Regions from separate parts of the Agrobacterium sp. 22094 genome, predicted to be linked through region 2. Evidence: riboswitches for the same ligand, from Rfam matches in the RefSeq annotation. Region 2 holds a riboswitch; each other region holds the start of a gene.
The links. Region 2 has a riboswitch for cobalamin ahead of ACTJK5_RS20750 (ABC transporter substrate-binding protein). Riboswitches for the same ligand answer to the same signal wherever they lie in the genome.

Region 1 (4,967 bases), on a different contig from region 2:
TCTGGTGAACCTTCCCGCCTCGCGCCTGACAGCCTGTTTGTTCATCGTCGCTGCCGTCTTCGTTAAGGGGGCTTCGCCGCAAGGTGCCCTGCGTGCGGTCACGCGCGATGCGAAGCACCATCGTTCGCCCAATGCCGGCTGGCCGGAATCGGCGCTGGCGGGTGCGCTTGGTTTTGCACTTGCCGGGCCGCGTTCCTATGGCGGGCAGATGATCCAGGCGCGCTTCATGGGCGAAGGGGGACGACGTAATTTGACCGCTGCCGATATTCGCCAGGCGCTGAAACTTGCGCGGGTTGCCGATGCTCTGTTGATCGGGCTCTTCGGCTTTTTGGCGCTGGTTACCGTGCTATAGACAGCAGCGCGTCGAGATCGAGGTGGCGCTCCATATGGTCCGCCAACCGATCCAGAACGGCATCCACCTGCGCTTCGTAATTCAAGTCAGACGATTGCCCGCCAAGCCTTTGCAGCCAGGCGCTGCGCTGTCCGTCATCAGCAAACAGCCCATGGACATAGGTGCCGAAAACGCGACCGTCCGCTGAGATCGCACCATCGACGTGATTGCCGATCGTGGCAAAAGGACGATTGCAGTCGTCGCCTTTCGTCACGCCCACATGCATTTCGTAGCCGGAAAAGGCCTGACCATCGAAGCTGCGCCCTTCGACCGAGACCAGCCTCTTGTCTCCCGTCAGCACCGTTTCGACATTCAGCAACCCAAGCCCATCAACGGTGGAAGGCGGACCTTCCATGCCGTCCGGGTCCGATAAGAGACGTCCAAGCATCTGATAGCCGCCGCAGAGACCAAGCACAAAGCCGCCACGGCGAAGGTGCGCCTTGATGTCGATATCGAAACCGGCCTGCTTCAAGACGGCCAGATCAGCGATCGTCGATTTCGATCCGCAGAGCAGGATGAGGGCGCAATCGCCGGGAATAGCAGTCCCGGGACGCACGCGGACCAGTTCGACATCCGGCTCGATATCGAGCGGATCGAGATCGTCGAAGTTGGAGATATGTGGGAGGATCAGCACGGCGATGCGGATTTTCGCACCGGGCTTCGATTGGCCGTTGCCGGTTAAACCCAGTGCATCTTCGGCAGGCAGACGGGCCGCCTCGGCAAAATGCGGCAGGAGGCCGATGGACGTCCAGCCAGTATGCTCGGCGATAATGCGCATGCCTTCATCGAACAGCGAAGGATCGCCGCGAAAACGGTTGACGATGAAGCCTCCGATCATCGAGGCGTCGTCCGGATCCACCACTGTCTTCGTGCCGACGAGGCTGGCAATGACCCCTCCCCGGTCGATATCGCCGATCAGGATCACGGGAACATCGGCTGCCCGGGCAAAGCCCATATTGGCAATGTCGTTGGCGCGAAGATTGACTTCCGATGCGCTGCCGGCGCCTTCCACCAGCACCAGATCAGCGTGGGTCTTCAGGTGATCGAAGCTTTCCAGCACCCGGGGCATCAGCCCGGCCTTCATCTGTTGATAGTCGGCTGCTTTCGCATTGCCGAGAATTTTTCCCTGAACCACGAGCTGCGCACCCGTTTCGCTCTGGGGCTTCAACAGAACGGGGTTCATGTGCACTGACAGCGGCACACCAGCGGCGCGTGCTTGCAACGCTTGCGCCCTGCCGATCTCGCCGCCATCGGCTGTGACCGCCGCGTTATTGGACATGTTCTGCGGCTTGAAGGGCAACACCGAAAGTCCGCGCCGGGTAAAAGCGCGCGCCAGACCCGCCACCATCAGCGACTTGCCGACATCCGAGCCGGTTCCCTGAAACATGATGGATCTGGCGGCCATGGATCAGTACTCGATGCCGGATTGGGCTTTGACGCCCGCCTTGAAGTGATGCTTGACCAGCGTCATCTCCGTCACCATGTCGGCTGCCTCGATCAAGGGTGGCTTGGCGTTGCGGCCGGTGACGATGATGTGGAGATCAGGACGGCGGCTCTGCAAGGTGGCGACGACCTCCGTCAGATCGAGATAGTCATAGCGCAGCGCAATGTTCAGCTCGTCCAGCACCAGAAGACCAATCGTTTGGTCGGCCATCAGCATCTTGGCTTCTTCCCAGGCTTTCGTGGCTGCCGCGACGTCGCGCTTTAGATCCTGCGTGTCCCACGTGAAACCTTCACCCATGGTGCGCCATTCCACCCGGTCGCCGAAAATCGTCAGCGCCTGCTGCTCGCCGGTCGACCACGCACCCTTGATGAACTGAACGATGCCGACGCGTCTGCCCGTGCCGAGCATCCGAAGCGCAAGGCCGAACGCGGCCGTCGACTTGCCCTTGCCGGGACCCGTATTGACCATCAACAGACCCTTCTCGATGGTCTTTTCGGCCACTTCCGCATCCTGCACGCTCTTGCGGTTCACCATCTTTTTGCGGTGGCGGGCGGCCTCGCTGTCGCTGATCTCGCGTGTCATGATGTCCCATGTCCTTCCGAGCCGTTTTCAGAAGCGGCGACTATAGTCAAAACGCCCTCCTCCGCAATGGAGCCTATGAGAGGCGTAACGATGCCTGCATTGACCAAGGCGCGGCTTGCCCGTAAAGGTAGGGCACTGACGGTCTTTTTCCGGCAACGGGAAAAGCTAAGAGGGAACACGGTTCCGCCCACTCTTCGGGTCAATCCGTGGCTGCCCCCGCAACTGTAAGCGGCGAGCCCACACCGTAAAGCCACTGGATTTCGATCCGGGAAGGCGGTGCAAGGGCGCTCATTCAAGCCGCAAGCCAGGAGACCTGCCGTTTCAGAACAAAACGTCTGCCGGGCGGGGTGCTCCGGTCAGTCGGTCTCGCCGAGTTTCGGTTTGCGCTGTCTCGCATTCCGTCTTCGGCATCCGCACCCCTTGCATGTTTGAATGGCGGAAGCGGATACGGTTTGGATATTACCTCAACATCGTCACGGACCGAAGGATCAACCGACACGCGCGAAGCGTCCGGCCTGGTCGTCTATGTCTGTCGCAGCTGCCGCGACGAGGCGGAGCCGAATGCGGAACCCCGGCCCGGTGCGCTTCTCGCGCAAGCGGCGATCGCGCTTGGCACTGATGCAAATGTCGAGGTGCGCAGCGTCAATTGTCTTGCCAATTGCAAGCGTGGCGCCAGCGCTGCAATGCGCACAGCCGACGGCTGGTCCTATGTGTTTGGCGGTCTGACGCCTGAAAACGCCGAGGATCTGATCACCGGTGCGCGCCTGCTTTCCACCTCCGCCGATGGCCTGATGCCCTGGCGCGGCCGTCCCGATAGTTTGAAGCGCGGCATGGTCGCGCGCATCCCCCCTTTGAATTTCGTCGAGGAGACATCATGACCACGCTAGAGCGCGTTCCCTGCACCATCGTCACCGGCTTTCTGGGCGCCGGCAAAACCACGCTGCTGCGCGGCCTTCTGGAAAAGCTCGATGGCAAGCGACTGGCAATCATCGTCAACGAGTTCGGCGATGTCGGCATCGATGGCGAAATCCTCAAAGGCTGCGGCATCGAAAGCTGCCCGGAAGAAAATATCGTCGAGCTTGCCAATGGCTGCATCTGCTGCACGGTTGCCGATGATTTTCAGCCGGCCATCGAACAGATCCTCAGCCGCCAGCCCAAGGTCGAACATATCCTGATCGAAACCTCCGGCCTCGCACTGCCTAAACCCCTCGTCCAGGCCTTCCAATGGCCGGCGATCAAGAGCCGCGTTACCGTCGATGCCGTCATTGCGGTGGCCGATGGCGCAGCGCTTGCCGAAGGCATGGTGTCGCACGACATGGATGCACTCGCCGCCCAGCGCGCGAATGACGAAGCGCTCGATCATGATGATCCTGTCGAGGAAGTTTTCGAAGACCAGATCGCCTGCGCCGACCTGATCGTGCTGACCAAGGGCGATCTTCTCGATGCGGATGGCCTGGAGCGCGCCAAGGCACACATCACGGAGCATCTGCCAAAGGCTGCGAAGATCGTTGTCGCATCGCATGGCCAGATCGATCCTGCGGTTCTGATCGGGCTCGGGCTTGCCGTCGAGAACGATATTGAAAACCGCCGTACCCACCATGATGATGAAGAAGACCACGATCACGACGAGTTCGACAGCTTCGTCGTCGAGCTTGGCGCAGTGTCAGATCCTGAGGCGCTTGCTCAGCGTATCGCCCAGACGGCGGCATCCGAGAATGTCCTGCGCATCAAAGGCTTCGTTGAAGTCTCCTCCAAGCCGATGCGCTTACAGGTTCAGGCCGTCGGCTCGCGCGTCAACCACTATTTCGATCGCCCCTGGGCTGCGGGCGAAGTGCGCCGTTCGGCGCTTGTGGTGATTGGCGAAAAGGGCCTCAACCGCGAGAAGATCGAACAGATGCTGGCTGCCTGACGCATCATGCATATTCTCGCCACCACATCCTCGTCGCTGGACGACCTGATCGAGCCGGTTGATCTCAACCAGCCCCAGGCGGATGTGGTGGTGCTGTCTTTCTCGTCCAGCGACCTTGCAGGTCTGCAGCGCGCCTGGCCAGACGACTCAGGCGTTTCGCTCAGCGTCGCCAATCTTTCCGAAATGCGCCATCCCATGTCCGTCGACCTCTGGATCGAAAAGACGGCGGAGCATGCCAAGCTGATCCTTATCCGGATTCTGGGTGGGGCGGATCGCTGGCGCTACGGCGTCGATCAGCTGGCGAGGATGGCGCGCAGGCGCGGCATCAAGCTCCTTCTTCTGCCCGGTGAGTGCAGCGAGCGCGACGAAAAGCTCGAGGCGCAATCCACTATCGACCAGACATGGCTCGCCTCGATCCTCTCCTTCTTCCGCGAAGGCGGTCCGGAGAATATGCGCCGCCTTTCGGAAGGCCTTGCCGCCTTTGCTAAAACCGATGTCTGGCCTGGCGTCACGCCGGAACCGCTGCCGAAATCCGGCTTCTATCTCCCGGGTCTTGGCGCCGTGCATGTCGATGACGCCCTCGCGGCTTTTGTCCCAGAAGCTCCAAGACTTCCCATCCTATTCTACCGCTCCATGCTTCT
Region 2 (4,967 bases):
AGTGGCATCAATACGGACGGACGTCCTATGGCCAGCGCTATTCGCCGCTGACACAGATCACCACTGCCAATGTTGGCGATCTGAAGGAGGTCTGGCGTTATCAAACCGGCGACGTCAAGCTTCCCGACGATGTTGGTGAAACGACGTATCAGGTCACGCCGCTGAAGGTTGGCAAGACACTCTTCCTCTGCACCCCGCACAATTGGGCGATCGCCATCGATGCGGCGACCGGCAAGGAAAAGTGGAAATATGATCCGAATGTCGGCCTGAATCCCAATCGCCAGCACCAGACATGCCGCGGCGTGACTTACTATGCCGATCCAGCCGCTCAGGCCGGTTCGCAATGCGCCGCCCGCGTTTATCTCCCAACATCCGATGCTCGTCTGATCGCGCTCGACGCCGAAAGTGGCAAGGTTTGCACGTCTTTCGCCGATCAGGGTGTTCTCCACCTCGAAGTCGGTATGAAGTACAATCCGGCTGGCTACTACTATTCCACATCGCCGCCCGCCATTGCCGGCAACAAGATCATCGTCGGCGGCGCGGTCAATGACAACTACTCCACCCAGGAACAGTCGGGCGTTATTCGCGCCTTCGATGTGAACAGCGGAGAGCTGCTGTGGAACTGGGATTCCGGAAACCCTACCCAGACCCAACCGCTTCCGCCGGGTCAGACCTATACGACCAACTCTCCCAACAGCTGGTCCGTATTCAGCGTCGATGAAGCGCTTGGGCTCGTCTACATCCCTTTGGGAAATCAAGTTCCTGACCAGCTCGGAATGGGTCGGAGCGAGAATGTAGAGAAGTACTCCTCGTCGATCGTGGCACTCGACGTAAACACCGGGCAGGACCGCTGGGTACGGCAGACAGTGCATCACGATCTCTGGGATATGGATGTGCCGGCCCAGCCGGTGCTGCTCGATATCACCAAGCCGGATGGCCAATCTGTTCCCGCTCTTGTCGGCCCGACCAAGCAGGGTGATATCTATGTGCTGGACCGTCGGACGGGTGAGCCCATCCTGCCGGTGACCGAAGAGCCGGCACCCGGTGGGGCAATCCCCGAGGATTTCTCCGCGCCGACGCAGCCCACATCTGCCTTGACCTTCAAGCCGGAACCGCTGCAGGAAAAGAACATGTGGGGTGTCTCGCTGTTCGATCAGCTCGCCTGCCGCATCAAGTTCCATCAGCTGAACTACGAAGGTCGTTACACGCCGCCGTCGCTGAATGGATCGATCATCTACCCTGGCAATTTTGGCACCTTCAACTGGGGCAGTGTCGCAGTCGATCCCGAACGCCAGGTCATGTTCGGCATGCCGACCTATCTCGCCTTCACCTCACAGCTCGTTCCGCGCGACCAGATTCCACCGCGAGGTCAGGATGAGAAGGGCAGCGAGCAGGGTCTGAACCGCAATGATGGTGCACCCTATGGCGTGCTGATGGGCCCGTTCCTGAGCCCGATCGGCATTCCCTGCCAGGCGCCGCCATGGGGTTATGTCGCCGGTGCCGATCTCAGAACCGGCAAGGTTGCCTATAAGCACAAGAACGGCACCGTTTACGACATGACGCCGCTGCCACTTCCCTTCAAGGTCGGTGTGCCGGGTATCGGCGGTCCGATGATCACCAAAGGTGGCGTCGCTTTCCTTGGCGCAGCGGTGGACGATTATCTGCGCGCTTACGATCTGACGAGCGGCAAGCAGCTTTGGGAAGCACGCCTTCCCGCAGGTGGGCAGGCCACGCCCATGACCTACGCTCTCGACGACGGCAAGCAATATGTCGTGATGGTTGCAGGCGGCCACGGTTCGGTGGGGACGAAGCCGGGTGATTATGTCATCGCCTACACGCTCCCATAACCAGATCATTTCGCTAAAACCCTTGATGGCCGGGACTTCGTTCCGGCCATTTTGTTTATTCTCAGCACAATGATCCACTTGTTTTTGATATGTAATAACATTACAGAGACTTGCTTGACGGACGAGATCAAATAGGTCTATCTGGCTGGCGACGGTTCCAAGCGAGTGATCGTGAGGAATAATAGGGAACACGGTGAGGGGATATCTCCAATGCCGTGGCTGCCCCCGCAACTGTAAGCGGATTGTCGAGCACTCGTGGCGCATTCACCTGCGTCAGGCCACTGCGAATTATCGTGGGAAGGCGGGCAAGACGATCATCCGTGAGCCAGGAGACCTGCCGTCATAAGTTCATTCCAATGTCACGGGCGGGGATGCCCTGAACAGGAGACGTCATGATTGTTATTTGCGCCCTTCAGCGCTCACATCCATCTGTCTTTTTCCCTCGTTCTCGATCGTCTCACTCCCGTGGCTGTCGAATGAGTGTTTCATTCGCGCTCACATGACGGCGTCTTGCTTGTCGGCAACGTCGACGATTTCGGGGATTATCGGACCATGACATTTCATTTCACCGGCGCGTTTCTGGCCGCTGCACTCACTGCGCTCTCGATCGTGCCGAAAACGGCAGAGGCTGCGGAAACGACCTACCCCTCGACGCTGAAAAATTGCGGCAGGGACGTCACCTTCACGCATGCTCCACAGCGCACCGTTTCTCTTGGTCAGAGCACCACGGAAATTCTCTATCTGCTCGGACTGGCCGACAAGGTTGTCGGTACGGCCGTCTGGATCGGCCCGGTTATCAAGGGATACGAAGAGGCCAACGCCACGGTCGAGCGCCTCGCGGACAATGATCCGAGTTTCGAGAGTGTGGTTGCCAAAAAGCCGGACCTCGTAACCGCTCAGTTTCAATGGCATGTCGGTCCGGAAGGCATTGTGGCAAAGCCTGAGCAATTTGAAGAGCTTGGTATCCCGGTTTACACGTCGCCTGCCGATTGCACGGGTAAGGACAATTCGGGCGGCGGCGATGGTGTCAGACATTCGGTCTTCACCATGGACCAGATCTACCAGGAAATTGCTGAACTCGCGCAAATCTTCAACGTGCAGGATCGAGGTGAGAAGCTCATCGCCGACCTGAAGGCCCGCGAGGGTGCTGCGCGTCAGAAGATCGCATCCGTGAATGGTAAGCTCTCGGCTGTCTTCTGGTTCTCCAGCGCCGAACTGGATATCGATCCTTACGTGGCGGGCAAGAATGGTGCTCCCGGCTACATCATGTCGGCGCTCGGCATCAAGAATGTCATCGACAGTGATGAGGAATGGCCGACCGTCGGTTGGGAAACCATCGCCAAGTCCAACCCCACGATCATAGTCGCAGGCAAGATGGACCGCCGCCGGTTTCCAGCCGACGATATCGCCGTGAAACTGAAATTCCTGAAAGATGATCCCGTCACAAGCCTGATGCCAGCGGTGAAGGACAACCATATCGTCGTCATGGATGCGCAGGCGATGAACCCGACGATCCGCACCATCGACGGCATCGAGGTGCTGGCCGACCAGATCGTCCAACTTGGTCTGGCGAAGTAAGAGGATGCCCGTTCCCTTTCTTTACACCCGCGCTGCCGTCATTGCAGCCGGGTGTCTTCTGGTGGCGCTTTGGCTGGGCGCCTCGATTGGCGAAACCTCCATTCCGATGGAGGTTGTCGCCAAGACCGTCGCCAATCGCCTCTGGCATGCCGGATATCCACTGGATGCCATCGATGAGGGGATCATCTGGAACTATCGTTTGAGCCGAGCCGTGGTTGCCGCCTGTTGCGGGGCAGCGCTTGCCGTCTCCGGTGTCGTGCTGCAATCGCTGCTGCGCAATCCTCTGGCCGACCCCTATATTCTCGGCATCTCCGCTGGAGCATCGACCGGCGCGGTCAGCGTCGCCCTCCTTGGCTTCGGCGCGGGCATGCTGACACTGCCGCTCGGTGCATTTCTTGGTGCGCTCGTAGCTTTTGCGCTTGTCAGCCTGCTGGCGCTCAGGGCAGGGCGGGGTAACAGCGCAATCATCCTCGCCGGCGTCGCCGGTTCGCAATTGTTCAACGCGCTTACCTCATTCATTGTCACCAAGGCCGCCAATGCGGAGCAGGCGCGCGGCATCATGTTCTGGCTGCTCGGCAACCTCTCCGGCGTTCGCTGGACGGATGTCTCGCTTGCCCTTCCCATAGCCATGTTCGGTCTTATCGTCTGCCTCTGGCATGCCCGCGCCCTGGACGCCTTTACCTTCGGAGCGGAGTCGGCCGCCTCTCTTGGCATTCCCGTGCGCCGCGTCTATGTCGTGCTGACGGGCACGTCTGCCTTGATGACGGCCGTTATGGTCAGCATTGTCGGATCGATCGGCTTTATCGGTCTCGTCATTCCCCATGCAGCCCGTCTTGTTGTCGGTGTTCGTCACGGACGCCTGTTGCCGGCCGCCGCGCTGATCGGCGCCATCTTCATGATCGCAGCCGATATTCTCTCCCGGACCATCATCGCCGGCCAGGTTCTACCGATTGGTGTGATTACCGCGCTCTTTGGTGCGCCAGCCTTCGCGCTCATCCTCTCACAGCGAAGGAGGGCGGCATGATGCTGTCAGCGCGCAACCTAAGCTGGGCAACGGGCGGGATCGATATCGTCAAGAACATCAGCCTCGATCTTTCTGCCGGCGAGTTTCTCGGCATCGTCGGACCCAACGGGTCGGGCAAGACGAGCCTCATGGCCATGCTCGCTGGCCTGAGAAAACCGCGCTCCGGTGAAGTCTTGCTGGATGGTAAGTCGTTGAACCAGCTTCAGCGCCGTGATGTGGCGCGTCAGGTCGCGCTTGTCGAGCAGCAGGCGGAGACGCAGGAGCGCATCAACGCTCGCCAGGCGGTGGAGCTTGGCCGCATTCCGCATAAGGGCGCCCTGTCTCCATGGACTCCTCAAGATGATGAGATTGTTGATCAGGCGTTGCATGACGTCGATATGGAGGGCTTCGGGAGACGGATGTGGCATACGCTGTCCGGCGGAGAGCGGCAGCGTCTGCATATTGCGCGCGCTTTGGCGCAGCAGCCGAAGATCCTGCTCCTGGACGAGCCGACCAACCATCTCGATATCGGACACCAG
Region 3 (4,967 bases), on a different contig from region 2:
TCGTCGTGGCGTGCTGCTCGATGAAGGCGATACGCTGTGCAAGAGACTTGCGGCGGATCGTCCTGATATCCTTGCCGTCCAGCAGCACCTGGCCTGAATGGGGTTTCTTCAACCCACTGAGCAGGCGAAGCAGCGATGTCTTGCCGGAGCCATTCGGGCCGAGAAGTCCAAGCATCTTGCCGGGCTCGACCGTGAAGGAAATGCCATCCACGATCGTCTTTGCGCCGACCTTCCACACCAGATTGTCCGCTGTGATACTCATGACGCGCGTTGCAGCCTGTAGAGGATGACGGAGAAGAACGGCACTCCGACCAGAGCCGTCACCACGCCGATGGGCAGAACCTGCTGCGGCACAAGCGTGCGCGAGGCGATATCGGCGAGCACCATGAAGATCGCCCCGGTGATGGCGCAGGCCGGCAAGAGCCGTGCGTGCAGCGGCCCGACGACGAAACGTGCTGCATGCGGAACCACGAGACCGACAAAGCCGATCGTCCCCACCATACTGACGATGGTGGCGGTGATGACTGCGGTCAGCGCAAAGAGAATGATGCGCGTGCGCCCGACATTGACACCGAGTGAGGCGGCCGCCTCATCGCCGAAGGCAAAGGCATCCAGCACGCGCGCATGGAAGAGGCAGCAGATCAGACCGAGACCGACGACGATGGACACGAGACCGACATCCGGCCAACGCACGCCACCGAAGCTGCCGAGAAGCCAGAACATCACGTCGCGGGCCTGCTGGGCATTGCCGGAAGTGGTGACCACATAGGATGTGGCGGCATTAAAAAGCTGAGCGGCTGCAACACCCGCCAAGATCGTTCTGTCTGCGCCACCGCGCGCCCCATTGGACAGAATGGCAACCAGGAAGAATGCCGCAAAGGCGCCGACGAAGGCACCCAGAGACAGCGACACTGCGCCGGCACCGATCCCGAGAATGACGACGGCTACGGCACCGGTCGAGGCGCCAGCGGAAATGCCGAGAACATAGGGCTCAGCCAGCGGATTGCGCAGCATGGCCTGCATGATGGCGCCGCACATGGCGAGGCCCGCGCCGCAGAAGACGGCCACGAGAGCGCGGCTCAGCCTGTACTCCCAGATCACTGCCTCATGGATGCGGCTGATCTCGACCGACGTCCAGCCGAGCTTGTTGGTGATGGCGGCATAGGTGGTAGAGAGCGGAATTGGTAGATCGCCAATCCCGACACTGATGCCGACCACGAGGGCAATCGTCGCGAAGCACGCAAGATAGAGCGCTACGGAGGCAACAAGCCGCCGCATCCCGCTACCTGATCGATCCTTCGCCGCCACCGAACTCACTTCAGGCCGAGGGTCTTCAACTGCCGAGCAATCTGCTCGGCGCCGTAGATCGTCTGAACGCTTGGGTTCATCGCCTGCGCCGGCATGATGACGAGCGCCTTGTTCTTGACGGCATTCATCTGGCTGGTGGCAGGATCGCTATTCAGGAACTTGATCTTTGCATCTGCCTTGTCGAGTTCCCAGCGATTGCGGTCGACCTGCGTCACGACGATCACGTCGGGATCGGCGGCAATGATCGTTTCCCAACCAATGGCCGGAGATTCGGTTTCGGTGGTAATGGCATTGGTGCCGCCCAACAGATCGGCGATATAGCCCGATGGGCTGTTCTTGCCGCCGAGATAGGCGTCAGCCGACGGCGACGGGCTGGAGAACCAGAAGACATAGGAAAGCTTCTTGCCATCCTTCGCCGCATCAGCACGCAATGCAGCTTCGCGCTTCTTCAGGTCGGCGATGACGGCCTGCCCCTTGTCGGCCACGTCAAAGATCTGCGAGAGATCATCGATCTCCTTATACAGCGTCTCCATGTTCCAGAGTTTGGAGCGATTGCCATAACCGGACTTGTCTTTGGACATGTCGTCCAGCGCGCACATGCTGGGCGAAAGATAGGTGGAGATGCCAAGCTTGTCGAAATCTTCGCGCTTCGCCACCTTGCTGGTGGGGCCGACGAGTGTCGGCAAGGCGGCGGTCACAAAGTCCGGGTTCTGTGCCAGGATGGATTCGAAGGTCGGAAACTCGACGGTCAGAACCTTGACCTTGGCGTTAGCCTCGGCGACCTGCGGCAGAACCTTGTTCGGCCAGAAGGCAGTGCCGACCATCTTGTCCTGAAGACCAAGCAGCAGCATGATCTCGGCGCTGTTCTGACCGAGTGCCACGGCACGCTCAGGCGCCTTGTTGAAGGTGACCGTGGCGCCGCAGTTTTCGATCGTCAGAGGATAGGTCGTCGCGGCCGTCGCCGGGGTTGCCGCAAACCCCGCAAATGCACAAAATCCCACAGCCGCAAAAAGACGCTTCATCATCACCCAAGATCCTGTTGAACGCGGCTCCCGCCGCACAATGCCTGCGCCTATAATCACCTCTCCTTGCACAAAACAAGACCGTTTGCTTCATATTATGGTGTCGGGATTTTTCCTGTTGATATCAAGATCAGCCCAGTTCGCGTCGTTGCAACAGCCTATTGACGCACTGAACGAAATGCATACTATATCTGGTATTCAAGGTTCTTCCGATTCTGTCGGAAGCGAAGATGGGAATACGGTGCGCGAAGCCAGCAATGGTGGAGCAATGCCGCAGCTGCCCCCGCAACTGTAAGCGGCGAGCATTCTCTCAGCAGCCACTGAAACATAAGGTTTCGGGAAGGCGAGATGAATGTGACGACCCGCGAGCCAGGAGACCTGCCTTGAGTAAATACGTCCACCGGCGGGGTGCCCGGAAGGTCGCGAATGCGTACGGGATGACCCTGTGCGTCTCGCTTCCCCCATGCCTCCGCGTAGAGCCACTTCGGGGTGAAGTCCTATGATTACGAGTTCAGTCTTTTATCCGTTGGAGTAACCGGCGTCTGAGGCATGGTGCACAGAAGCGTTCGGCGCTTTTGCTACTAAGCCATGCCACAGCACTGTCCGGCAGGCCTCGGCTTTGCGTTCAACCCTGTTTTTAAACCGTCACGCGCCCCGCGGCGCGAGAGCGATTTCCCATGCCTTTTTCCAACGAGGATCAAAATGAGCATCACCGTCTACAGCAAGCCCGCTTGCGTTCAATGCACTGCGACGACGCGCGCACTCGATCGTCAGGGTCTCGACTACACGATCGTCGATGTCTCGACTGACGAGCAGGCCTATGAGCGGGTGCTCGGTCTTGGCTATCGCCAGGTGCCGGTCGTCATTGCCGGCGAGACGCATTGGGGGGGCTTTCGGCCCGACATGATCAGCACGCTTGCATCGTGACGCAGACTATGGCGGGGGAGATCGTCTACTTCTCGACGCGCTCGGAAAACACGCATCGCTTCGTGGCCAAGCTCGACACCCCCGCCCGCCGCATCCCGATCAGCGCTGCTGTGACTCTGCATGTTCCAAGCCCGTTCGTCCTCATCGTCCCGACCTATAGCGGCGAGAACGGCAAGGGCGCGGTTCCCAAACAGGTCATTCGCTTCCTCAACGATGCGAATAATCGAGCAAACCTTCGCGGCGTGATTGCTGCGGGCAATAGCAATTTCGGCGCGACCTTCGGGATCGCCGGCGACATCATCTCCGCCAAATGCGGCGTGCCCTATCTCTATCGCTTCGAGCTGATGGGGACGGGTGAGGACGTCGTCAATGTCAGACAGGGATTGGAACGATTTTGGACACGTTGACACTCGAGAGGCCCCTGAAGCAGTCGGACGCAGCAGTGCTGGATTACCATGCACTGAATGCGATGCTGAACCTTTACGATGAGGATGGCCGGATTCAGCTGGACAGGGACAGGCTGGCAGCGCGCCAGTACTTTCTTCAGCACGTGAACCAGAACACGGTGTTCTTTCACAATCTGCGCGAAAAGCTCGATTATCTTTTGAGTGAAGGCTATTACGAGCAGGTAGTGCTGGACCAGTACGCCTTCAACTTCGTCCGCGATCTCTTCGACCATGCCTATGCGAAGAAATTCCGCTTCCCGACATTCCTCGGGGCTTTCAAATACTACACGTCCTATACGCTGAAAACCTTCGACGGAAAACGGTATCTGGAGCGGTACGAGGACCGCGTCTGTATGGTGGCGCTGACGCTGGCGCGCGGCGACGAGACACTGGCGCGCGGCCTGGTGGATGAGATGATCTCCGGCCGCTTCCAGCCGGCAACTCCGACTTTTCTCAATGCGGGCAAGAAGCAGCGCGGAGAGCTCGTGTCATGCTTCCTGCTGCGCATGGAAGACAATATGGAGTCGATCGCCCGCGGCATCAACTCGGCATTGCAGCTCTCGAAGCGCGGCGGCGGGGTGGCCCTTTCACTGACCAATCTTCGTGAAGCCGGTGCGCCGATCAAACAGATCGAAAACCAGTCCTCCGGTGTCATTCCGGTGATGAAGCTCCTGGAGGATTCCTTCTCCTACGCCAACCAGCTTGGCGCGCGCCAGGGTGCAGGCGCCGTCTATCTCAATGCCCATCACCCCGACATCATGCGTTTCCTCGACACCAAGCGCGAAAATGCCGACGAGAAAATCCGCATCAAGACGCTGTCGCTCGGCGTCGTCGTTCCGGATATCACCTTCGAACTCGCCAAGAACAATGAGGATATGTACCTGTTCTCACCCTATGATGTGGAACGCATCTATGGCGTTGCCTTCAGCGAAATTTCGGTGACGGAAAAATACCGGGAGATGGTCGCCGACAGCCGGATCCGCAAAAAGAAGATAAAGGCGCGCGAGTTCTTTCAGGTGCTGGCCGAAATCCAGTTCGAAAGCGGCTATCCCTACATCATGTTCGAGGACACGGTGAACCGCGAGAACCCGATTGCTGGGCGCATCACCATGAGCAATCTCTGCTCGGAAATTCTTCAGGTCAGTGAAGCCAGCACCTATGAGGCCGACCTGTCCTATGAAACGACGGGGAAGGATATTTCCTGTAACCTTGGCTCGCTCAACATCGCAGCGGCGATGGATTCGGACGATTTCGGCAGGACGGT

Region 1: it holds a riboswitch for cobalamin, as region 2 does, so the genes downstream of both, ACTJK5_RS20205 (DUF1636 family protein) here and ACTJK5_RS20750 (ABC transporter substrate-binding protein) in region 2, are expected to answer to the same signal.
Region 3: it holds a riboswitch for cobalamin, as region 2 does, so the genes downstream of both, nrdH (glutaredoxin-like protein NrdH) here and ACTJK5_RS20750 (ABC transporter substrate-binding protein) in region 2, are expected to answer to the same signal.

Annotation. Positions count from the first base shown of each region.
Region 1 covers NZ_JBQEPX010000005.1:288,789-293,755, reverse strand. Annotated here, with positions in the region: gene cbiB (adenosylcobinamide-phosphate synthase CbiB) at 1-352, shown strand, start outside; gene ACTJK5_RS20215 (cobyric acid synthase) at 339-1,796, opposite strand; gene cobO (cob(I)yrinic acid a,c-diamide adenosyltransferase) at 1,800-2,417, opposite strand; cobalamin riboswitch at 2,540-2,752, shown strand; gene ACTJK5_RS20205 (DUF1636 family protein) at 2,870-3,295, shown strand; gene cobW (cobalamin biosynthesis protein CobW) at 3,289-4,326, shown strand; gene cobN (cobaltochelatase subunit CobN) at 4,333-4,967, shown strand, end outside.
Region 2 covers NZ_JBQEPX010000006.1:30,932-35,898, reverse strand. Annotated here, with positions in the region: gene ACTJK5_RS20755 (glucose/quinate/shikimate family membrane-bound PQQ-dependent dehydrogenase) at 1-1,847, shown strand, start outside; cobalamin riboswitch at 1,983-2,203, shown strand; gene ACTJK5_RS20750 (ABC transporter substrate-binding protein) at 2,400-3,425, shown strand; gene ACTJK5_RS20745 (FecCD family ABC transporter permease) at 3,430-4,449, shown strand; gene ACTJK5_RS20740 (ABC transporter ATP-binding protein) at 4,446-4,967, shown strand, end outside.
Region 3 covers NZ_JBQEPX010000003.1:167,453-172,419, reverse strand. Annotated here, with positions in the region: gene ACTJK5_RS15680 (ABC transporter ATP-binding protein) at 1-262, opposite strand, end outside; gene ACTJK5_RS15675 (FecCD family ABC transporter permease) at 259-1,278, opposite strand; gene ACTJK5_RS15670 (ABC transporter substrate-binding protein) at 1,314-2,333, opposite strand; cobalamin riboswitch at 2,515-2,730, shown strand; gene nrdH (glutaredoxin-like protein NrdH) at 3,033-3,257, shown strand; gene nrdI (class Ib ribonucleoside-diphosphate reductase assembly flavoprotein NrdI) at 3,266-3,664, shown strand; gene nrdE (class 1b ribonucleoside-diphosphate reductase subunit alpha) at 3,652-4,967, shown strand, end outside.